DNA from 3 places in the Micromonospora sp. RB23 genome. Region 2 is predicted to be linked to each of the others. Evidence: riboswitches for the same ligand, from Rfam matches in the RefSeq annotation. Region 2 holds a riboswitch; each other region holds the start of a gene.

Evidence for each region. A riboswitch is a leader RNA that binds a small molecule or an ion and turns the genes downstream of it on or off. The one in region 2 is predicted to bind cobalamin.
Region 1: another riboswitch for cobalamin. It lies ahead of cobN (cobaltochelatase subunit CobN); the one in region 2 lies ahead of ACTFTM_RS13575 (CbtB domain-containing protein).
Region 3: another riboswitch for cobalamin. It lies ahead of ACTFTM_RS02710 (ABC transporter substrate-binding protein); the one in region 2 lies ahead of ACTFTM_RS13575 (CbtB domain-containing protein).

Annotation. Positions count from the first base shown of each region.
Region 1 is NZ_CM132111.1:3,712,569-3,720,610, forward strand. Features, by position in the region: gene ACTFTM_RS17190 (magnesium chelatase subunit D family protein) at 1-266, opposite strand, end outside; gene cobN (cobaltochelatase subunit CobN) at 263-3,931, opposite strand; cobalamin riboswitch at 4,196-4,372, opposite strand; gene ACTFTM_RS17200 (hypothetical protein) at 4,529-4,864, opposite strand; gene ACTFTM_RS17205 (hypothetical protein) at 5,291-5,869, shown strand; gene ACTFTM_RS17210 (toll/interleukin-1 receptor domain-containing protein) at 5,871-8,042, shown strand, end outside.
Region 2 is NZ_CM132111.1:2,971,179-2,979,220, forward strand. Features, by position in the region: gene ACTFTM_RS13560 (GH92 family glycosyl hydrolase) at 1-846, shown strand, start outside; gene ACTFTM_RS13565 (histidine phosphatase family protein) at 1,004-1,600, opposite strand; gene ACTFTM_RS13570 (CbtA family protein) at 1,597-2,397, opposite strand; gene ACTFTM_RS13575 (CbtB domain-containing protein) at 2,388-2,591, opposite strand; cobalamin riboswitch at 2,627-2,766, opposite strand; cobalamin riboswitch at 2,909-3,122, shown strand; gene ACTFTM_RS13580 (ribonucleoside-diphosphate reductase subunit alpha) at 3,312-5,663, shown strand; gene ACTFTM_RS13585 (ribonucleotide-diphosphate reductase subunit beta) at 5,714-6,709, shown strand; gene ACTFTM_RS13590 (family 43 glycosylhydrolase) at 6,858-8,042, opposite strand, start outside.
Region 3 is NZ_CM132111.1:587,930-595,971, forward strand. Features, by position in the region: gene ACTFTM_RS02700 (C39 family peptidase) at 1-310, opposite strand, end outside; gene ACTFTM_RS02705 (M14 family zinc carboxypeptidase) at 524-2,401, shown strand; cobalamin riboswitch at 2,439-2,579, shown strand; gene ACTFTM_RS02710 (ABC transporter substrate-binding protein) at 2,665-3,594, shown strand; gene ACTFTM_RS02715 (FecCD family ABC transporter permease) at 3,626-4,723, shown strand; gene ACTFTM_RS02720 (ABC transporter ATP-binding protein) at 4,720-5,508, shown strand; gene ACTFTM_RS02725 (VOC family protein) at 5,534-6,298, opposite strand; gene ACTFTM_RS02730 (ABC transporter permease) at 6,393-7,130, opposite strand; gene ACTFTM_RS02735 (ABC transporter ATP-binding protein) at 7,142-8,042, opposite strand, start outside.

The sequences.
Region 1 (8,042 bases), 740 kb from region 2:
TCGGCCGGGTCACAGCCGAAGCGGCAGCCGGCGACCCGGCGCACCGGCGGTAGCAGCGCGGCGAGGGCGCGGACGGCGGTCGACTTGGCGGTGCCCTTCTCGCCCCGGACGAGGACCCCGCCGATCGCCGGGGACACCGCGTTGAGCAGCAGCGCGAGCCGCATGTCGGCCATGCCGAGCACGGCGCTGAACGGGTACGTACGCACTGGGCCTTCTTTCGTTCGCGACTGCGGGGCTCGCAAAACCGGCTCACTGCTCGCGCTCACACCCGGTCCTCCAGGTCGCCCTCACTGGCCAGGTACGTGTCGCGGAGGCGGTCGAGGGTGGCCGGCTCGGGCTTGGCCCACAGCCCCCGGTCGGCGGCCTCCAACAGCCGCTCGGTGATTCCGCGCAGCGCCCACGGGTTCGACTGCTCCAGGAACTCCCGGGTGGTGTCGTCGAACAGGTAGGCGGCGGCCAGGTGCTCGTACATCCAGTCGTCCACGACGCCGGCGGTGGCGTCGTAGCCGAACAGGTAGTCCACGGTGGCCGCCAGCTCGAACGCGCCCTTGTAGCCGTGCCGGCGCATCGCGGCGATCCACTTCGGGTTGACCACCCGGGCGCGGAACACCCGCCGGGTCTCCTCGCCCAGCGTGCGGGTCCGCACGTCGTGGGGCATGGCCGAGTCACCCACGTACGCCGTCGGAGCCGCGCCGGTGAGGTGGCGGACCATCGCCACCATCCCGCCGTGGTACTGGAAGTAGTCGTCGGAGTCGACGATGTCGTGCTCGCGGGTGTCCTGGTTCTTCACGGCCACCGCGATCCGCGCGAACGAGCGTTCCATGTCGGCGCGCGCCTCCCGCCCGTCCAGGCCCCGGCCGTACGCGTAGCCGCCCCAGACCGCGTACACCTCGGCCAGGTCGGCGTCGTCGCGCCAGGTCCGGGCGTCGATCAGGGGCAGCAGCCCGGCGCCGTACGCCCCGGGCTTGGAGCCGAAGATGCGGGCGGTGGCGCGCCGCTCGTCGCCGTGCTCGGCCACGTCGACGGCGACGTGCGCGCGCAGGTAGTTCTCCTCGTCCGGCTCGTTCAGGGCGGCGACCCGCCGCACGGCGTCGTCGAGCAGGGCCACCACGTGCGGGAACGCGTCCCGGAAGAAGCCGGAGATCCGCACCGTGACGTCGACGCGGGGCCGCCCCAGCTCGGTGGTCGGCACGACCTCGACGCCGGTGACCCGCCGGGACCGCTCGTCCCAGACGGGTCGGCAGCCCAGCAGCGCGAGCACCTCGGCGATGTCGTCGCCCTGGGTGCGCATCGCGCTGGTGCCCCACACGGTCAACCCGACCGAGCGGGGGTACGCGCCGGTGTCGGCGAGGTGCCGGGCCAGCAGCGAGTCGGCCAGGGCCACGCCGACGTCCCACGCGTTGCGGCTGGGGATGGCCTTCGGGTCGACGGAGTAGAAGTTCCGGCCGGTGGGCAGCACGTTGACCAGGCCCCGGGTGGGTGACCCGGACGGGCCGGGCGGCACGAACCGGCCGTCGAGCGCGCCGAGGGTGTTGCGCATCTCGTCGGTGGTGCGGTCCAGGCGCGGCACCAGCTCGGTGGCGGCGAAGCGCAGCACCGCGGCGGCGTCCGGGATCGCCTGACCGGTCACCTCGGCGACGACCGCCTCGGCCGTGTCGGCGACCCAACCGAGGGTCTCCATGCCGACGACGAGCCGCCGGGCGAGCGCTTCGACGAGGTCGATCGCGTCGGCGGCGGTGCGGGCGGGCCCGTCCACCGCGTCGGTCAGCGCGGCCGGCAGGGCGATCCGCTGACCGGGCGTCGCGAGCAGCGCCTGCTCGTCGAGGGCGTACGCGGCGGCGAGGGCCTGCCGCAGGCCGGGCAGGGCGTGCGCGCCACCCCAGATCTGCGGGGCGCGCAGCACGGCCAGGACCAGGTTGACGCGGGGCTCGCCGGTGGGCGCGTCGGCGAGGATGTGCAGGCCGTCGCGGATCTGCACGTCCTTGACCTCGCACAGGTAGCCGTCGAGGTGCAGGACGAAGTCGTCGAAGTCGTCCGCGTCGGGCATCGCCTCGGTGTGCAGGTCGTGGTGCAGCTCGGCGGCGCGTACCAGGTCCCAGATCTGCGCCCGGACGGTCGGCGCCTTGGCCGGGTCGAGCGCCTGCACGGTGGCGTACTCGTCCAGCAGTTGCTCCAGTTTGGCCAGGTCGCCGTACGTCTCGGCGCGGGCCATCGGCGGCACCAGGTGGTCGACGACCACGGCGTGCGCCCGCCGCTTGGCCTGGGTGCCCTCACCGGGGTCGTTGACGATGAACGGGTAGACCAGCGGCAGGTCCTCCAGGACGGCGTCGGGCGCGCAGTCGGCGGCCAGGCCGAGGCCCTTGCCGGGTAGCCACTCCAGGGTGCCGTGCTTGCCCAGGTGCACCACGGCGTCCGCGCCGAAGCCGCCGTCCGCGACGGGCGCGGCGAGCCAGCGGTACGCGGCCAGGTAGTGGTGGCTCGGCGGCAGATCCGGGTCGTGGTAGATGGCGATCGGGTTCTCCCCGAAACCACGCGGCGGCTGGATGAGCAGCACCACGTTGCCGAAGCGCAGCCCGGCCAGCACGATGTCGCCGCCCTCGGTGTACAGCTCGCCGGGCGGCTCTCCCCAGTGCTCCCGCATCCGCTCGCGCAGCTCGACCGGAATCTGCTCGAACCACCGCCGGTACGTCTGCCCGGGCACCCGCGCCTCGGCGGCGGCCAACTGCTCCGGCGTCAGCCACTCCACGTCGTGACCACCGGCGGCGATCAACGCGTGGATCAGCGCGTCACCGTCGGTGGGCGGCGGGGCGTCGCCCAGGTCGTAGCCGGCCTCGGCGAGCGCGGCGAAGAGCCGGACCGCCGAGGCCGGGGTGTCCAGCCCGACGGCGTTGCCGACCCGGGAGTGCTTGGTGGGGTACGAGCTGAGCACCACGGCGAGACGCTTGTCGGCGTTCGGCACGTACCGCAGGCGGGCGTGGCGCACCGCGATCCCGGCGACCCGGGCGGCCCGCTCGGGGTCGGCCGCGTACACCGAGAGACCGTCGGCGTCGACCTGCTTGAACGAGAACGGCACGGTGACGATCCGGCCGTCGAATTCGGGGATGGCCACCTGCATCGCGGCGTCCAACGGGGACAGTCCGGCGTCGCTGCCGGCCCACTGCTCGCGCGTGCTGGTGAGGCAGAGCGCCTGGATGACCGGCACGTCCAGGGCGGCGAGCGCGCCGACGTCCCAAGCGTCCTCGTCGCCGCCGGAGGAGGCGTCCGCCGCGACCGCGCCGCCGGCCGCGAGGACGGTGACCAGCAACGCGTCGCAGCGGGCGAAGAGGCCGAGCGGGCCGGCGCCGGTGGTCAACCCGCGCAGCGAGCCGCAGAAGATCGGCAGTGGGTTGCCGCCCGCCGCGCGGACCGCCTCGGCCAGCACGTCGACGAACGCCGTGTTACCGGCCAGGGCGTGTGCCCGGTAGAAGACGATCCCGATGGTGGGCCGGTCCGGTTCGGCGGAATGCACGCCGTGCACGCCGTACGCCGGGGTCGGCATGGGCGGGGCGAACCCCTCGCCGGTGAGCAGGACCGTGTCGGAGAGGAACCGGGCCAGCTCCCCCAGGTTGTCCGGCCCACCCTCGACCAGGTACGCGAGGGCCTGGGCGACGACCCCGGCCGGCACCGTGGAGACCGCCATCAGCTCCGCGTCGGGCACCGCCTCACCGCCGAGGACGACCGTGGGCACGCCGCTGGCGAGCACCGCGGCGAGGCCGTCCGGCCACGCCTGCCGACCGCCGAGCAGGCGTACGACGGCGAGGTCGACCCCGTCGAGCAGGGCGGGCACCTCGTCGGCCGCCACGCGGGCGGGGTTGGCGAGTCGGTAGTCGGCGGCGCTGGCACGGGCGGCCAGCAGGTCGGTGTCGGCGGTGGAGAGCAGCAGAATGCGCACGGCAGGCTCCGGACGGTAACGTCGGCGCGCTCGCGGAAGCGACTCGGCGACGACGTGCGGGTGGGCGCGGGGTTCAGCGGGCACCGCGACCCGGACCGCTCACCGGCGCGGGGCCGGTGGCGACGGGTGGCGTGGCGCGAACCTCAGCGGGGAACGGAGTCGATGCCGGTCGCGGCGACAGCACGGCCGCGGTACGCAGGACGGCAGCGGCCGTCGATGATGGAGACGCGAAGCGTCATCGGGTCCTCCTCGGGTGTCCACGCCCTGGGGTACGTCCCGACGGCCGAAGTATCCTGGCTTCCGGATCGACGCTCTCCCCCGGCCTTCCAACCGCAGACACACGGCCGTGACTCGCGAGGGGGGATCACTCCCCGGTGACAGTGGCGGGACCGCGTCGGATTCGCACCGACTTCCTTCACTGCCGTCAGGCCGCGAATGCTGCCACACCCCGGCGCCGCCGGTCAACGCGTCGCGGGCTGCCAAGGTGGTTCGTCGACGGCGGAAGACCTCATGGTTGGGCAGTGTGTGCGCGGCCCCTTTGGAGCTGATGTCGTAGACGATTCATCCAGAACCCGACCCGTCGCAGCCGTGGACGGCTCAGCGGGCGCGGCGCTCCGGGTGTGCCCGATTCCACACCCGCATCCGTTCCGGGTAGCCGGTGCGGGCCGCCTCGTACAGCGGCACCGCGTGCCGGCGGGCGATGTCGCCCGCGGCACGGGGTGTGCCGGTGCGGCGGCGGATCCACTCCCCGTCGTGGGCGATCGCGACCACCGTGGTGTCGGTGGCGGTCGTCTCCGGTTCCAGGTAGAACTCCACGCCCCGCCGACTGGCGACGAACGCCTCCAGCGCGGCGAGGTCGTCCCGGGTCGCCTCGCGGTCCAGCTTGGTAGGGGTCGCCTCGGCGCCCCGTGACCGCCGGTTGAACCAGCCCATGTCCAGCCCCTCTCCTTCAACGCCCACCCCCAGTTCAGCACCGATTCCTGGCAATACGCTGGACGGCCAGGGTTATCTAGGGTTATTCACCTTTTTGCCTGATCACCGCCGGAGAGTCGGGCCAGGCACGTGACGAAGTTTGTCCTCAACTGTGTAGTCGTCTCATAGCTGTGTCGAGGTAGACCCAGAGGGCGCCCCCGACCGTTTTCCGGCCCGAGGTGCGGCCCGGAGACGACAGATCAGTCTCAGGAGGGATGGGTTGGGCGACCTCTCCGGACGACTACGGGACCGGTACGGATGTCGATCGGTGCCCATTTGGGGGTAGCGGCCGTTGCGGGCAGGGGCTGAGATGAGGCTACCGATTGTCGAAGAGTTGATCACAGGATGTGAAGCATCGGCATGGACTCGACTGCATGTTGTGTCGTCATGGTGCTCATCATCGGCGGTGTCGTGGGGTACGTCGCGTGGACTCGGGCCAGGGGATCGGCCCGGTATGACGACCTGCGCCCCGGCGTCGACGACGGCAGATGGGTGCGGGAAGGCGTGGAGCGTTACGAGCGGCTGGTTGGCCGGCACTACGGCTCGCCGGAGACAATCGCCGCAGGCGGCGTGCAGCGCCTGCAGGCGAATGATCGCGCCGCCGCGCTGTTCTTCTTCCAGAAGGCCATTGATCTGCTACACACCAATTACCTTTTCAGCGAGATGCGTCAACGGCGGCCCTCCGATCGGGACTCACCGATCATCGGTGCGTACCTTGACACGCTGGCCGCGATACGAGCCGAGCGGCCAACCGCACCGGTCGCGGCATCAGTTCAGGAGGTCACCCACCGGCTGCGGACCATTTCGACAGCGTGCCAGGACGCCGGACTTGATCCGTCCCGGTATCTCGGCGCGCTGAATCGCCTCGGCCAACTCGCGGCGGATGTCGATGTGAGCCGCACGTTCTGGCGCAACCCGACGCTAGACGAGGTTCTCCGCGGCGATGACGAGGCGGACCGTGGGTAGGTTGGCCATCGGCGAGTCGGTACTGACCAGCGAGGACATCAGCGACTACGAGGCTTTGCAGGTCTTCTTCCGCGTCGCCGAAGAGCGCGGCCACCGTGGGTTGTCGGTCGTGGTTGACGAACGCGGCGCGGTGCTCTCACATCCCGACTATGCCGACCGGATGGGTGTCGCGCATCAGCGGGCGGGTGCGTGGGCGTTTTGCCGTGCTCAGTCTGCCGAGGCGTTCGGATTGCCGTCCGGCACGGATTGGGTCCGGCAGCAGGCTCTGCATCTGGTGTTCCAGGCTGGTTCGCCGTATCGGAACAGGCCGCAGCTGCACACTCAGTTGTACCTGCAGCGATTCGGCAGCGCCGAGACGCAGATGTTGGCACCGGTGTGCTCCGCCCATCCGTTGGCCTGGAGCAACGACGGCGCACGAGTCTGCGTGCTGGAGGAGCGTCTTGGTCATCTCACGGACGGCTCGGGCATGGCGAAGTACCTGCTCTGGGAGTACGGGCTCGCTGTTGGCGACCGTCGACTGGTCGCGGGCTTTCCCGCCACGGAAAAGCTGGATTTCATCGAGCTCACCTACGCTCCGGACGGCCGTTGGATCCACCTGTGCGACTGGGGCCAGGGCCGCAACCTGCTGGTGAGCGTCGCTGACGGTGTGGTCGTGCCGCTGCCGATGCGCTCCGGCGCGGTCGCGTTCAATCCTCGCTACGACGCGGGTGACATGACCGTGATGACGGTGGACGGTCCGACGGGCGACTTGATCATCCACGACTATGAGCTGTCGGCAGACAGGCTGACGCGGCGGAGCAGGCTGGCTTCGCCAACCGGGTTGCCGATGCGTGTCCGGGAGTTGGCAATCTCAGCACGGGGCGAGGCTGCGGTCACCGCACCCATCGGCGTCGTCGGGCTTGACCAGCTTCAGCGGGGTGGTGTTCACATCGCGGCGTATGTCGACATTGACGCGGGTGAGATAGAGCCGGTGCTCGGCGTGTCGTTTCGGACCCCGGGTGCTCAGCGGCGGCACACGAGTCCCCGCTGGTGTGACGATCGTGGTCTGGTCGACGCGTCACGGCTGAAGATCGCGGACCACCTGCTGGAGCGGGCCACGCCGAGTCGCTGCTCAGAGGACTCGCCGCAGGTCTCCAACGACGTCACCGACCGGTGGCTGGAGGTGATGAACGGCATCGAGACAGCGTGGCGGTCGGGTGCCATCCCCACCCACCGGTTCGCGCAGGAGTTCGTCCAGTACGCCCTCGGCTGCATGTCGATCGACCGGGCTCGGGCGGAGGAGGTGCTGGCAGCCGTACGGCAGCGTACCCACCGCGACCCAGCCGCCCGCGAGGTCGTTCAGCGGGTTATGACCGGGTCGCGAGGGTGGGCCAGCCTGTCGTCGGTAGGTGTTCCAACGCCGGAGTTTGCGCCCGCCTCGGCACCGGACCGGTACTCTGCGGCGGCGGTCGAGCGGGCGGTGCTCGACCTGGTGGCCGCCCGTCGCTTCGCCGAGGCTGCCGACGCGGTCCGCTCGCTGCTTGCCGTCGGGCAACGAGCACGGCACTTGCCGCCGGACACGTGGCGATGGCTGGCGAAGCTGACAGCTGCAGCCCTAGCCCACGGCGAGTATCTGCTCGTCGCCCGGGTCGCACTTGCCACCTGTCTCTGGCACACCTTTTTCGTCCCCCGAGATTCCAGGCTGGGCAACCTGGGCCTACCTTCGGCCACTCGGCCGGAGCTGCTGCCGTTGCTCGTCGACGGCTTCGAGGCGGCTACGCACCTCCAACAGCGTCAAATCGTCGGCGAGGACGGCGAGGCCAGCTTCGACGCGGAGGCCGTTCGCAGCATGTGCCAGGAACTGCTCGCCGAGCTTCCACTCAGCGAGTTCCTCACCAACACGCGGCGGCCGACCGCACGCACCGGCGAGCTTCCCGTTGTGCTTGATCCGCGCGTTACCTCCCAACGGCAGGAAGATCATCAGGTCATGGGGCCGAAACGTGTCTTCATCTCCTATGTCCGTGAGGACTCCACGGACGTCGACCGCCTTGCGGCGGCGCTGCGCGCCGCTGGGGCCGAGGTATGGCTGGATCGCACACACTTGCTGCCCGGCCAGCGGTGGGCATCGGTGATCCGCAAGGAGATCAACGACGGCGACTTCTTCGTAGCGTGTTTCTCCGCCGCGTACTTCGCC
Region 2 (8,042 bases):
CTGGTGACCGCCGCCCCGGGCGACCAGAGCGTCGACGCCGGGCAGGTCCTCACGGCGAACCTCGGATCGGTGACCGGCGGTGTCCCCGACACCACCGGCTACCGCGCCCGCGTCCAGTGGGGTGACGGCACGGTTCCGGACGACGCCACGGTCGGCGCGGACGGCGCGCTGAGCGGCCGGCACACCTACGCCGGTGCGGGCACCTACACGGTGCGCGTCACCGCGTGGGACACGCTGTCCAGCAGCACCGCCACCTTCACCGTGACCGTCCGTGGGGGCGGGGCGGCCACCACCCTCGCGGTGTCCGGCGCGCAGTCGGTCGCCGCTGGCGACGCGGTCACGGTCGTCGGCAGCGGGTTCGCCGCCGGCGAGCGGGTGACGGTGGGCCTCGCGGCCGGCACGACCCGCGAGGTGACGGTCTCGGCGTCCACGACCGGCGCGGTCCGCGCGACCGTCACGACCGCCGGGGACACCCCGCCGGGGCGGTACGCCGTCCGCGCCACCGGCGCGTCCTCCGGCACGCCGGCCACGGCAACCGTGCAGGTGACCGTGGGCTCGACGGAACCGGCCTACCAGCCGCGCCTGTCGTTGCCCACGCCCTCCGCGCCGCGCGGCACGTCGATCACCATCGACGGCGCCGGCTTCGCGCCGAACGAGACGATCGCGGTCAGCCTCGGCGACGGCCGTCAGGTCGGCACGGTGCGCGCGAACGGTGACGGCATCGTCGCCGGTGGGACCGTCGGCGTCCCGGATTCGATGGAGCCCGGAGTCACCAGCGTGACGTTGTCCGGGTCCCGCTCGAAGGCGACGGTGTCCCGACCGTTCACGGTCACCGGCACGAGGTAGGCCGGGAGTTCACCAGTCGGGCGGGCCGTGCTCCACGGCCCGCCCGACACCCGTTCCGGGTCCACCCGATGTCGGCCCCGGGACGCGGGTCGCGCGACCGCCCGACCTCGCTGCCCCGGATCTGGGGCAGCTCGACAGGGGCCGGGGTGGACCCTCGTCACCCCTTCGCCCATGCCGGCGACGCGTCCAGACGGAGCTGCCAGTGCGCGCCGTGGCCGGTGAGCCGGACGACCGCCAACGGCGCGACGTCGAACTGCCGGTACGTCGCCAACGGCAGACCCAGGGCGTGCACGAGCGCGACCCGGATCACGAGCGGGTGGGTGACGGCCGTGACGCGTCGGCCGTCCCCGCGCTGCGCGTCCAGCCACCGACCGACGCGCTGACGCACCGCGACGACCGATTCACCGCCGTGCGGCGCGGCGTCCGGCGTGGACAGCCACTCGCGCAGCGCGTCGGGCCGCTCCGCCGCGATCTCCGCGAGGGGCCGGCCGGTCCAGTCGCCGTAGTCGCAGTCGGCCAGGGCCGCCTCGACGGTGGGCGCGAGGCCGAGGACCTCGGCGGTCTCGACGGCCGCCGCAGCGGGGCTGGACAGGCACGCCACGGTGTCGCCTGCCCGTCGGCCGGCGTCAGCGGGGGACCGGACGAGGGCGGCGCGTCGGCCGCCCTCGTCCAGGCTGTCGTTGCCGCCGAACCGGGCCTGTCGCAGGCCAGCGGTGTGACCGTGGGCAACGAGCCGCAGGCGGGTGACGCTCACCCGGCCAGTCGTGCGTCGGCGACCACGCGCTGGCGGTGCATCAGGGCGGCGAAGAGCAGGCCGATCCCGGTCCACAGCACCGTCTGGGTGCCGAGCGAGGCGAGCCGGAAGCTCCACAGCAGCGTCGCCGGGAAGTCACCGGGGACCTCCTGGAACGATGGCAGCACCACGTACGACACGACGGTGACCAGCAGAAAACCGCCGACCGCGGCGCTGGCCCGCAGCCACACCGGCGCCTGCTCGCCCACCGACCGGTAGCCCAGCGAACCGGACCAGACCGCGGCCAGGCCGAGCACCACCATCAGCAGGTAGGTGACGGTGCGCTGGTCGATGGTGGACGGATCGCCGACGGCCGGGGGATTCGGCGGGTACTTGAGGAACGGCACGATCACCGCGCCGAGCAGCGCGCCACCGGCGAGCAGCAGCCCGGACCTCCCGTCGTCGACGGTCCGCCGCCGACGACCCAGCAGGACGTACGCGCTGGCCAGCAGCCCGCCCATCGCGGCCCCGAACAGGCCGGTGGCCAGGAACAGGCCGCCGCGTTGGCCGTTCCGGCTGACCAGGGCGTCCTCGTCGTGCTGGTGCCCGTCGGCGGTGGCCTCGTCGTGCTGGTGCCCGTCCGTGGCGGGCTCGGCCTGCGTGGCCGCCTCCTCGATGGCGATGGCGGCCTCGACGTGCGGTTCGCCGACGACGTAGGCGAACGTCCCGGCGAGCAGGCCGGCGACCAGGCCGGCGAGCAGCCCGCGCAGCAGGACCGTGACGAACGTGGGTGCGGCGCCGGCGCCGCTCAGTGGCACGGGACGCCCAGCAGGTGCCGGCCGTCGTGCATCAATTCGTGCAGGTACATCCCGCTGCGCGAGACCGCCCCCTGGTCGAAGGCGACGAGGTAGGTCAGCAGGGCGAGCGCGGCGACGGTTGCCAGCACCGTCCACAGAAGACGGGTCGGGACAGCGGGGTGCGCCAGCGGCTGGCTGGACGTGGAGCTGGACATGCGTAGACGAACCTCCTCGGGGATGACGCGTCCCCATCGCAAGGCTGCGGACGACCGAGCGTCCTGGCTCGCGACCCCCAGGCTGGGGGCCGCTCACAGTGGCGCGACCGCGCCGGATTCTCACCGGCTTCCCTCGCGTCGCCGCAGATAGTGGGTCGACCGTATCGGTGCCGATTCGGTCGGTCAAGCCGATGACGACTGCCGGTGCGGCACCGCCCGCCGTTCGGTCCACCGCCGATCGACGAGGGCCGTCACCGCGGGCCGCGACACGCCCGAGCCCGACATGTGGGGTGTGACAAACGCGCTCGCCCCTATATATGGTGTCGACCGCAGCTGGTTCGGCCGCTCACCACGAGTGGTCGAGGCAAGAGGGAACCCGGTGGAAATCCGGGACTGCCCCGCAGCGGTGAGTGGGAACGACCGCCGTCATCGGCACTGGGCCACCGGCCTGGGAAGCGACGGCCAGTAGGTGACCGGGCATGCCCGGGTGTGCCCGCGAGTCCGAAGACCTGCCAGCGCGCCGCGTACCCGAACCCGGGCGCGCGGTGGTCCGAGGCCGCGTGGGACGGCCGACGCCAGTCGACCCACGCCGTGCGGGCGGTGGGTCCGACGGTGTCGGTCTCGTCGTGTCCGAGGGCCCCTGGAGGTCTCCGAACTCGCGAGGAGCAAGTGGTGACAGTCACCGAGGTGGTCCCGGTCAGCGGTGCGGCCCCCCGCCCGATCGCCGTGCGGGTGCGTACGGGCGACGGCGGCGTCGAGGCCGTGGACGTGCACAGGCTCGTCCGGGCGGTCGAGCGGTGGGCCGACGACCTGCCCGACGTCGACCCGCTTCGGGTGGCGACCCGCACGATCAGCGGCCTGTACGACGGCGCGACGACGGCCGAGCTGGCCGCGCTGACCATCCAGACCGCGGCCGAGATGATCGGGGCGGAGCCGCAGTACTCGCGCCTCGCCGCCCGGCTACTGGCCACCCATGTGGACCGGGAGGTGCGCCGGCAGGGCATCGACTCGTTCAGCGCGGCGATCCGGACCGGTCACGCCGAGGGCCTGATCGGTGACGACACCGCCGCGTTCGTCGCCGCGCACTCCCGCGTGCTCGACGACGCCGTCGACACCGACGGCGACCGTCGGTTCGAGTACTTCGGCCTGCGCACCGTCTACGACAGGTATCTGCTGCGCCACCCGACGAGCCGCCTCGTGCTGGAAACCCCGCAGTACTGGCTGCTGCGGGTGGCCTGCGGCCTGTCCCGTACGCCGGACGAGGCGGTCGACTTCTACCGGCTGATGTCCAGCCTCGCCTATCTGCCCAGCTCGCCGACCCTGTTCAACTCCGGCACGCGGCACACGCAGATGTCCTCGTGCTACCTCGTGGACTCGCCGCGCGACGAGCTGGACTCGATCTACGCGCGCTACGCGCAGGTCGCCAGTCTGTCCAAGTTCGCCGGTGGCATCGGCATCGCGTACTCCCGGGTCCGGTCCCGGGGCGCGCTGATCCGCGGCACGAACGGGCAGTCCAACGGCATCGTGCCGTGGCTGCGCACGCTGGACGCGAGCGTCGCGGCGGTCAACCAGGGCGGCCGGCGCAAGGGCGCGGCCTGCGTGTACCTAGAGCCGTGGCACCCGGACATCGAGGAGTTCCTCCAGCTGCGGGACAACACCGGCGAGGACGCCCGGCGTACGCACAACCTCAACCTCGCCAACTGGATTCCGGACGAGTTCATGCGCCGGGTCGAGGCGGACGAGATGTGGTCCCTGTTCGACCCCGACGAGGTGCCCGAGCTGCCGGACCTGTGGGGCGAGCGGTTCGACGCCGCGTACCGGGCCGCCGAGGCGCAGGGCCGCTACGTGCGGCAGCTGCCGGCCCGCGAGCTGTACGGGAAGATGATGCGGACCCTGGCCCAGACCGGCAACGGCTGGATGACCTTCAAGGACGCGGCCAACCGGCTGTGCAACCAGACGGCCGAGCCGGGCAACGTGGTGCACCTCTCCAACCTCTGCACCGAGATCATCGAGGTGTCCAGCGACGACGAGACCGCCGTGTGCAACCTCGGCTCGGTGAACGTCGCCGCCCACCTGACCGGGGACGGCATCGACTGGGAACGGCTGCGCGCGACGGTCCGGACGGCGGTGACGTTCCTCGACCGGGTCATCGACATCAACTACTACCCGACCCCGCAGGCGGCGGCGAGCAACCCCCGTTGGCGGCCGGTCGGGCTCGGGCTGATGGGGTTGCAGGACGTGTTCTTCGCGCTGCGGCTGCCGTTCGACGCGCCGGCCGCGCGGGAGCTGTCCACGCGGATCAGCGAGGAGCTGTACCTGACCGCGCTGGAGACCTCCGCCGACCTGGCGCGCCGGTTCGGCGCACACCCGGCGTTCGCGCAGACCCGGGCCGCGCGGGGGGAGCTGCAACCCGACCTGTGGGGCATCGAGGGTACGCAGACCGCGCGCTGGACCGCGCTGCGCCAGCAGGTGCGGGAGTACGGGCTGCGTAACTCGCTGCTGGTGGCGGTCGCGCCCACCGCGACGATCGCCTCGATCGCCGGCTGCTACGAGTGCGTCGAGCCGCAGGTGTCCAACCTGTTCAAGCGTGAGACGCTGTCGGGGGAGTTCCTCCAGGTCAACACCGCTCTCGTACGCGAGTTGAAGGCCCGGGGCCTGTGGACCGAGCGGATCCGTTCGGCGATCAAGCGGGCCGAGGGGTCGGTGCAGTCGGTCGCGGAGCTGCCGGCCGACGTGCGGGAGCTGTTCCGCACCGCGTGGGAGCTTCCGCAGCGTGCGCTGATCGACCTGGCCGCCGCCCGCGCGCCGTTCATCGACCAGTCCCAGTCGTTGAACCTGTTCCTGGCCTCGCCCACCATCGGCAAGCTCTCCTCGATGTACCTGTACGCCTGGAAGTCCGGGCTGAAGACCACCTACTACCTGCGGTCCCGGCCGGCCACCCGCATCCAGCAGGCCACCGTCAGCGCGGTGACGCCCGTCGCTGCCGTCGCTGCCGTCGCTGCCGTCGCTGTCGACGCGGAGGCGCTGGCCTGCTCGCTGGAGAACCCGGAGTCCTGCGAGGCGTGCCAGTGACCGTCGCCGAGACCACTACCGACAGCACCACCGACGCGAGGACCACGCACATGCTGCTCGACCCCGGGATGGACCTGACGCTCCGTCCGATGCGTTACCCGCACTTCTTCGACCGGTTCCGCGACGCCATCCGCAACACGTGGACGGTCGAGGAGGTGGACCTGCACGCCGACCTGGCGGACCTGGACCGGCTGTCGCCGGCCGAGCGGCACCTGGTCAGCCGCCTCGTGGCGTTCTTCGCCACCGGCGACACGATCGTCGCGAACAACCTCGTGCTCAACCTGTACCAGCACGTCAACAGCCCCGAAGGTCGGCTCTACCTGTCCCGGCAACTGTTCGAGGAGGCCGTGCACGTCCAGTTCTACCTGAACCTGCTCGACACGTACGTGCCCGACGAGACCGAACGGTTCGAGGCCTTCGCCGCCATCGAGAACATCCCCTCGATCCGTCGCAAGGCCGAGTTCTGCTTCCGGTGGATCGATTCGCTGCACGATCTGCGGGAGTTGCGTACCCGCGCGGACCGGCGGACGTTCCTGCTCAACCTGATCTGCTTCGCCGCCTGCATCGAGGGGTTGTTCTTCTACGGCGCGTTCGCGTACGTGTACTTCCTGCGCTCGCGGGGCCTGCTGCACGGTCTGGCGTCCGGCACCAACTGGGTGTTCCGCGACGAGTCCATGCACATGGCGTTCGCGTTCGACGTCGTCGACACCGTCCGGGCCGAGGAGCCCGACCTGTTCGACGACGACCTGGCCGACCAGGTGCGCCGGATGCTCACCGAGGCGGTGGAGTGCGAGGTCCAGTTCGCCGAGGACCTGGTGGGTCAGGGCGTGCCCGGTCTCACCCTGGCGGACATGCGCCAGTATCTCCAGCACGTCGCCGACCGCCGTCTCGTCCAGCTCGGGATCGCGCCACACTACGGCTCGGCCAACCCGTTCGCGTTCATGGAGTTGCAGGACGTGCAGGAGCTGTCCAACTTCTTCGAGCGGCGGGTGTCGGCGTACCAGGTCGGGGTGACCGGCGCGGTCGCCTTCGACGACGACTTCTAGAACCCCCACCCCACCCCCGGTCCCGCCCCGTCGATCATGAAGTCGTTGCGCCCCTATCGGCGTGTCGGGGGCATTAACTTCATGATCGACGTCGGCGGCGGACGGGGTGGGGATGGGGTGGGGGTGTTCTTGGGGGTGGGGACGGAGGTCAGGCGGGGGCGCAGGTGGGAGTGGTAGCGGGCGGGCTGGTCGAGGTGATGGAGCTGAGGTAGCCCGCGGTGGTCGAGGTTCCCGGCGCGAGCTGGCCGTTGTAGCTGGCGTTCGCGACGCTCACCTGGCTACCCGACTGGGTGAGGGTGCCGTTCCAGACCTGGGACACGGTCTGACCGCTGGCGAGCGTCCAGGTGACCCGCCAGCCGTTGAGCGCCGACGATCCGGAGTTGGCGACCGTCAGCCGTCCCTCGAAACCGCCCTGCCAGGTGTTCACCACGGTGTTGGTGACCGCGCAGGACGTCCCGGCCGGGCTCGTCGGCGTCGGCGTGGGAGTGGTCGTGGGCGTCGGGATGGGCGTGGGCGTCGGGTCCGCGGTCGGGCTCGGCGTCGGGGTCGGCGTCGGCGTGGTGCCGTTGGCCTGGAACTGCCACCAGTTCAGGTTGAACAGGGTGCCGCTGCCGCCGGTGAACCGCAGGTACAGGTCCTGGGTGCCGGTGGCGCCGGAGACCGGGCAGGAGACGGTCTGCCAGGTCTGCCATCCGCCGGTGCCGGGGACCGCGCAGCTGCCCACCCGGGTGCCGGTGGGACCGCCGAGACGCAGCTCGATGGTGCCGCCGGACGTCGCCGAGGCGACCCGCGCGGAGAAGGACGCGGCGCCCGTACCGAAGCCGACGCCCTTGACCTTGATGTAGTCCCCGTTCTCGATCCATCCGACGTTCATTCCGCCCTCGCTGGCGGCCTCGGTCTCGATGCCGGAGCCCCAGGCGATGGTCTCGGCCTCCTGCCGCACGTACGGGTTCAGCGTGCCGATCTGCGGCGCGCCCGTCGTGGTCATGTTGATCGTCGGGATCGTGCCGTTGGTGTTGTAGGTGAACTTCTCCACGGCGACCGAGCGGGTGTAACCGCCACCTCCGGGTAGCGCCCCGTTGTGGTAGAAGAAGTACGAGCCGCCGTTGAAGTCGATGACTCCGGGGTGGTTGGTGAAGCTCGCGCCCTGGCGGGGCATGACCGTGCCGCGGTAGGTCCACGGGCCGGTCGGGCCGGTGGCGGTCGAGTAACCGATGAACTCGGAGCAGCACTCCGCCGCGAACACGTTGTAGTAGATGCCGTTGCGCTTGTAGACCCAGGGGCCCTCCTCGTAGAGGGTGGGCCGGCTCGCGTTGCCCGACCGGGTGCCGAA
Region 3 (8,042 bases), 2.4 Mb from region 2:
CGATCCGGGTCACGGGCGAGGTCCAGGTGCCGTACTCCCAGGTGCGCGTGGCGCCGGTGTGCGGGTCGGCGTACTCGGTGGTGCCGGTGGGGCGGCCCAGCGTGACGCCCGCGTGCGGGCCGGGCACGACGCGGGTGCCGGCCTGGTCGCCACGGTGCCAGTCGGCGGGCCCGGACCAGTCCTGGAAGGTGATCTGCTCGTCGTGGGCGGGTGCGGGCGGCCGGGCCGCTGCGGCGGGGGCCGCGGCGGCGAGCAGGGTTAACGCGCTGACGCCGGCGAGGGCGGCCGCGTGCAGGCGGGAGGGGGCCATGGGTGCTCCGCGGGTGTCGAGTGGGGGCATCGTCGCTGGTCAGTTTTCCGCTTGGAAGGAAGTTTCGCCAGATGTTCAGCGGAAGAAAATCATTGCCGCAGCGATGGTCAACCTGGGATGGAATTCGCGGCAATCGATATTGATATGACCATGTGACTGGTGGTGAAGTGTGCATCACCGAGCGGGATCTTCCGCCCTTCGAGGAGGTAGTCCATGGCCCTCCGCCCACCTCACTCTCTCCGCCGCGTCCTGGTGCTCGCCGTCGTCACCGGGCTGGGAATCGTCACTGTCGCCGCCGGACCGGTCGCCGCCGAGCCGGCGCCTGACCACGCCGCCGAGTCGGCCGCCGCCGGCTACCGGGTGCTCGGGCCCCGGACCTTCGCCGACCGCAACGCCGTTGCCCGCACCGGGGCCGCCATCGACTACTCCGAGCACGGCGTCCTGCACGTCTCGGCCACCGCCGCGGAGGCCGCCGCGATCGGCAAGCTGGGCTTCCGGCTGGAACCGCTGGCACCGCCACCGAGCGCCGAGCGCGGCGCGGGCGAAGTGGGCACGCTGGCCTTCCCGCCCGCCGACTCCAACTACCACGACTACGCGGAACTGACCGCCGTCGTGAACCAGGCCGTCGCCGACCATCCGGCCATCGCCCGCAAGATCAGCATTGGTACGTCGTACGAGGGCCGCGACCTGATGGCCGTGAAGATCTCCGACAACGTCGGCACCGACGAGAACGAGCCGGAGATCCTGTTCAACGCCCAGCAGCACGCCCGCGAGCACCTGACCGTCGAGATGGCGATCTACCTGCTCAACCTCTTCACCGACAGCTACGGCAGCGACTCCCGGATCACCAACATCGTCAACAGCCGGGAGATCTGGATCGTGCCGACGGTGAACCCGGACGGCAGCGAGTACGACATCGCCACCGGGTCGTACCGGTCCTGGCGCAAGAACCGCCAGCCGAACAGCGGCTCGTCCAACGTCGGCACCGACCTGAACCGCAACTGGTCCTACCAGTGGGGCTGCTGCGGTGGCTCGTCCGGCACCACCTCGTCGGAGACGTACCGCGGGCCTTCGGCGTTCTCCGCGCCGGAGACGCAGGCGCTGCGCAACTTCGTGAACAGCCGCGTCGTCGGTGGCGTCCAGCAGATCAAGGCGAACATCGACTTCCACACGTACTCGCAGCTGGTGCTCTGGCCCTTCGGCTACACCACCGCGAACAACCCGTCCGGAATGAGCGCGGACCAGTACAACACCTTCGCCACCATCGGTCAGCAGATGGCGGCCACCAACAGCTACACCCCGGAGCAGTCCAGCGACCTCTACATCGCCGACGGCACCAGCATCGACTGGATGTGGGCCACCCACGGCATCTGGGCGTACACCTTTGAGATGTACCCGGGCTCCTCCTCCGGTGGCGGCTTCTACCCGCCCGACGAGGTGATCCCCGCGCAGACCACCCGCAACCGGGAGGCCGTGCTGATGCTCAGCGAGTACGCGGACTGCCCGTACCGCGCCATCGGCAAGCAGTCGCAGTACTGCGGAGGTGGCGGCGGCACCACGGTCTGGTCGGACACCTTCGAGACCGCCACGGGTTGGACGATCAACCCGTCCGGCACAGACACCGCGACGCTCGGGGCGTTCGAGCGGGGCGCCGCCCAGGCGACCAACTCCTCCGGGGCGAAGCAGCTCACCCCGTACGCCGGCTCGAACGACCTGGTCACCGGCCGGCTCGCCGGGTCGGCTGCCGGTGACTACGACGTCGACGGCGGCGTGACCAGCGCCCGGTCCCCGGCGGTGACCCTGCCGTCGTCCGGCACGCTGACCCTCTCACTGGCCTGGTACCTGGCGCACGGCTCGAACGCCTCGTCGGCCGACTACCTGCGGGTGAGCGTGGTGCACAGCGGCGGCACCACGGCGCTGCTCACCCAGGCCGGCGCGGCCAGCAACCGTGACGGGAGCTGGGCGGTGGCGAACCTCAACCTCAGCCCGTACGCCGGGCAGTCCGTCCGCATCCTCATCGAGGCGGCGGACGCCTCCGGCGCGAGCCTGGTAGAGGCGGCTGTGGACAACATCACCATCACCGCCTCCTGAGCGGGTGGGGCCCCGTACCGCCCCTGCGGGGCCCCACCACCTGCCGCTGAGCCTGCGCTACGGTCTTAGCGACCACTCCGCAGCGAAGCCGGTGTGAAACCGGCGCTGTCCCGCAACTGTGATGCCCCGCCCGACGGTGGGGACGAGCCAGGTCGCCTGCGGAGGGGTCGCGACACGCGCTCTCGAGGAAGGGCGCCTCGTGGGCGGGCGTACCGAAGTCCTGTCGGCGAAGCACCACACTCCTCGGCCGACAGGAGGCCCCCATGTTCAGACGTACCCCTCGGCTCTTCGCCGCGACCCTCGCGGTCGCCGCGCTCGCCCTCGGCGCCTGCGCCGAGAAGACCGACGACAAGCCGGCCGCCGGCACCGCCGCCGCCAGCTACCCGGTGACGGTCGGCCCGCTCACCCTCGACAAGCGTCCCGAGAAGATCGTCTCGCTGTCACCCAGCGCCACCGAGATGCTCTTCGCGATCGGCGCCGGCTCGCAGGTCAGCGCCGTCGACGACCAGTCCAACTACCCCGCCGAGGCCCCCAAGACCGACCTGTCCGGCTTCCAGCCGAACGCCGAGGCGATCGCCGGTAAGAACCCGGACCTGGTGGTGCTCTCCAACGACACCAACAAGATCGTCGACCAGCTCGGCAAGCTGAAGATCCCGGTGTACCTGACCCCGGCGGCGACCACGCTCGACGACTCGTACCGGCAGATCACCGACCTGGGCACCCTGACCGGGCACGCGGACCAGGCCGCCGACGTCGCCAAGCGGATGAAGGACGACATCGCCAAGCTGGTCAAGGACCTCCCGCAGCGCGCCGAGAAGCTCACCTACTACCACGAGCTGGGCCCGGAGCTGTACAGCGCGACCAGCAAGACATTCATCGGCTCGATCTACAGCCTCGTCGGCCTGACCAACATCGCCGACCCGGCCGACGCCGACGGCAAGAACGGCGGCTACCCGCAGCTGTCCCAGGAGGTCATCGTCAAGGCCGACCCGGACTTCGTCTTCCTGGCCGACTCCAAGTGCTGCCAGCAGAACGCCGACTCGGTCAAGGCCCGCAGCGGCTGGGCCGGCCTCACCGCCGTGAAGAACAACCAGGTCGTCACGTTGGACGACGACATCGCCTCCCGCTGGGGCCCGCGAATCGTCGACCTGCTCCGGACGATCATCGACGCGGTCGCCAAGGTGCCCGCGTGACCGTGATCCGTCGGTGACCGGAACGTCGCAGATGACCGCTGGAACACCCGCCACCCGGCCGGCCGGTACGCCTCGCGCGTCCCGGCCCGCCGGGCTGCGTACGCGCTGGCTGGTCGTCGGTGTCCTCGCGGTGCTCGTCGCGCTCGTCGCCGGGGTGTCGCTCGGGCCGGTCAGCCTGCCCCCGGGCAGCGTCGCCGCCGAACTGCTCAACCTGATCCCCGGCGTGCACCTCGACAGCGGACTGACCGAGCGGGAAATCGCCATCGTCACCGAACTGCGGCTGCCCCGGGTCGTGCTGGGCCTGCTCGTCGGCGGTCTGCTGGCCCTCGCCGGTGGCTGCTACCAGGGCGTCTTCCGCAACCCGCTGGCCGACCCGTTCCTGCTCGGGGTGGCCGCCGGCGCGGGACTCGCGGTCACCGCGGTGATCGCCCTCGGCGGCGTCGGTCGGCAGGGCGCGATCTCCGGGCTGCCGTTGACCATCCCGCTGGCCGCGTTCGTCGGGTCGCTGCTCGCCGTGACGATGACCTATCTGCTCGGGGCGGCCGGCGGACGGGGCCGGTCACCGGCGATGCTGATCCTGGCCGGGGTCGCGGTCTCCACGTTCCTCTCCGCCGGGCAGACGTACCTGCTGCAACGGCACTCCGACAGCATCCAGCCGGTCTACTCCTGGCTGCTCGGCCGGCTGGCCACCGCCGGTTGGCACGACGTGCTGCTGGTGCTGCCGTACGCCGCGGTGACCACGGTCGTGGTGCTGCTGCACCGCCGCGAGCTGGACGTCCTCGCACTCGGCGACGACGAGGCGACCAGCCTCGGCCTGCACCCGCAACGCTCCCGCTACCTGCTGATCGCCGCCGCGTCCCTGGGCACCGCCGCTGCGGTCTCCGCGACCGGCCTGATCGGCTTCGTCGGCATCATCGTGCCGCACACCGTCCGGCTGCTCGCCGGATCGAGCTACCGGGTGATCCTGCCGCTGTCGCTGCTGTTCGGCGCCGCGTTCCTGGCGCTGACCGACGTGGTCGCCCGTACCGCCGCCGCCCCGGCCGAGGTGCCCATCGGCGTGGTCACCGCCCTGCTCGGCGGCCCGTTCTTCGTCCTCGTGCTGCGGACCGCCCGCCGGGTGCTCACGTGACTCCCGGGGCGCCGGCCGTCGAGGTCCGCGCGCTGCACGTCAGCCTGGACCGCACGCCGATCCTCACCGGCGTCGACCTCACCGTCGCCGTCGGCGAGTGGGTCACCGTGATCGGCCCGAACGGCGCCGGCAAGTCGACCCTGTTGCGCGCCGTCGGCGGCCTGCTGCCCGCGCCGGACGCCATCTCCCTCTTCGGTACGCCGAGCGGCGCCCTGCACCGCCGCGAACGTGCCCGCGTGGTGGCGACGGTGACGCAGTCCCCGGCGGTACCGCCCGGCATGTCGGTCCTGGACTACGTGCTGCTCGGTCGCACCCCGTACATCCCGCCGCTCGGCCGCGAGTCGGCCGCCGACGTGGCCGCCGTCCACGACGTGCTGGACCGCCTGGACCTCACCGGCTTCCACCGCCGCGAGCTGGCCACCCTGTCCGGGGGAGAGCGACAGCGGGTCTTCCTGGCCCGGGCGCTCGCCCAGGGCGCGACGCTGCTGCTGCTCGACGAGCCGACCAGCGCGCTGGACATCGGCCACCAGCAGGAGGTCCTGGAACTGGTCGACCAGTTGCGCCGGGCCCATGGCCTCACGGTGCTCGCCACCATGCACGACCTCTCCCTCGCGGGCGAGTACGCCGACCGGATGGTCATGCTCGCCGAGGGTCGGGTGGTGGCGACCGGGACTCCGCACGAGGTGTTGACCGAACACCTCCTCGCCACGCACTACCGGGCGAGCGTCCGGGTGCTCCCCGGCACCAACGGCCCCCTGGTGGTCCCCGTCCGCCCTGGCCGGTGAGCCGGGCGCGGCGGGGCCTTCGTGGTCATGGGCCCAGGTCGATGACCGAGAAGAGGGCGCCCTGGGGGTCGCGGAGGGCGGCGAACCGACCGCTCGGGATGTCGCGGGGTGGCACCAGGATCGTCCCGCCCAGCTCGGCGGCGCGGGCGGCAGCGGCGTCCGCGTCGGCCACCGCGAAGTACACCGTCCAGTACGCGGGCAGGTCGGCCGGGTAGCCGTCGCCCAGCGGTGGCATCATCCCGGCGACGATCCGCGCCCCGAGCCGCCACCCCGTGTACGTCATGCCGCCGACCGGTTGTTCGTCCGGCTGCCAGCCGAACACCAGCTCGTAGAAGACCTTCGCGCCCTCCGGGTCGGGCGTGACCAGCTCGTTCCAGCTCATCGCGCCGGGCACGTTGAACACCTCGGCGCCGGGCATCGCCAGCGGCTGCCACACGCTGAACGTGGCGCCCGCCGGGTCGGAGAACACGGCCATCCAGCCCCGGTCGAAGACCTCGAACGGCGGTACGACGACCTGCCCGCCGGCCCGTTCGACCCGGCCGGCGGCCAGTGCCGCGTCGTCGGTGGCGATGTACGTGGACCAGATCGGCACCTGGTCCTCGATGGCCGGCGGCCCGACGCCGGCCACCGGGCGGCCGTCGAGCAGGAAGACGGTGTAGCCGCCCGCCTCGGGCTCCGGCGTCACCCGTCCGGTCCAGCCGAACAGTTCGGGGTAGAAGCGCCGCGCGTCGGTCAGGTCCGGGGTGGCCAGATCGGCCCAGCACGGCGTACCCGGCGGGACGGTGCTCACGTCAAGACCCCTCTCGGCCGGCGGCCACGGGCGGGCCCCCTGCGGGAATCCTGGCACCGTCCCGCTGGGGCACGGGGCGGAAACCGACGAATCGTCAGCTGAACCGGCGACCCTCGTCCCGCCGGTACGCCCAGGCGGCGAGCGCGGCGAGCAGCACCACCCAGACCCCGAGCATGACCAGCGACAGCGGTTCGACCCGGTAGCCGCCGACCGCCCACCACATCAGTTCGGCCGCGCCCCGGGTGGGCAGGAACGGCGCGATCGTCTCGATGAACCCGGGCGCGTCACCCGGCGCGGAGAGCAGCCCGCCGCCGAACGCGAGCGGCAGGAACACGACCTGCGCCACCACGATCGCCGCCTTGCTGGGCAGCGAGTACCCGATGGCCAGGCCCATCAGCGTGAACGGCACCGAGATGACGGCCACGATGACGGCGGTCAGCAGGAACGCCGTGGCGGTGACCCGGGCCGGGGTGAGCGTCGCGCCGATCACGACGACCGGGATCAGCGACAGGTACGTCAGCGCGAGGCCGGCCAGCACCCGGCCCGCGAACCGGGGCGCGGGTCCGGCCGGCAGGGTCCGGGTGTACGGGTTCCAGGGCTGGTCGCGGTCCTCGGCGACGCCGACGCCGTACTGGAAGATGTTGGCGCTCATCACCGAGAAGGTGATCATCGAGGCGGTGGCGAAGGTGGCACCGACCGAATCGTCACCGGTGAACGGCACCACGAAGAAGATCATGGCGGCGGCGGGGAAGAAGGCGCTGCCGAAGACGGCCACCGGGATCCGGATGATCTCCAGGAGCTGGTAGCGGGCGTGGACCAGGGCGAGCTGCACGGTGCGCCTCCTCAGACGGCGGTGGGTTGGCCGCTGGTGGCGGCGGGCTGGGCCGGTGCCGGCGTGTCCGCCCCGCCGGTGATGGCGAGGAACGCCTCCTCCAGCGAGGTGGGCCGCACCTCCAGGTCGGTGAAGGTGGCCTCGGCGCGGACCAACGCGCGGACCAGCTCGTCGGCGTCGGTGGTGAGCAGGTGCAGGCGTCCCTCGACCCGTTCGGTGCGGACGACGCCGGGCAGGTCGGGCAGCTCGTCGGCGACCAGGCTGACCCGCCGTACGCCGACGATGCCGCGTACGGCGTCCACCGTGTCGTCGGCGAGCACGCGGCCCTGCCCGATCACCACCACCCGGCGGGCCAGCGCCTCCACCTCCTCCAGGTAGTGGCTGCTCAACAGCACCGTCCCGCCGTCGTCGTGGAAGGCGCGGATCGCGTCCCAGAGGGTGTGCCGGGCGGTGACGTCCAGGCCGGTGGTCGGCTCGTCGAGCAGGACGAGTCGGGGCCGGCCGACGAAGGCAAGCGCCACGGCCAGCCGGCGACGCTGGCCGCCGGACAGTCCGCCGGTCTGCCGCCGGGTGAGGTCGCCCAGGCCGAAACGGTCGAGCAGTTCGCCGCGAGGCACCGGGTCGGGGTAGTGGGCGGAGACGAAGTCGACGACCTCGCCGACGCGCAGCGTGCCCGGGAGGCCGGTCTCCTGCGGCGTGACGCCGATCTGTCGCCGGGCCTCCGGGTCGCGCGGGTCGCGCCCGTTCAACTCGACCCGCCCGGAGGTGGGTCTGCGCAGGCCGACCAGCAGGTTCATCAGGGTGCTCTTGCCGGCGCCGTTCGGGCCGAGCAGGCCGACCAGTTCGCCGGGCCGGACCTCCAGGTCGACGCGGTCGAGGGCGAGGACGTCGCCGTATCGGCGGCTGACCTGG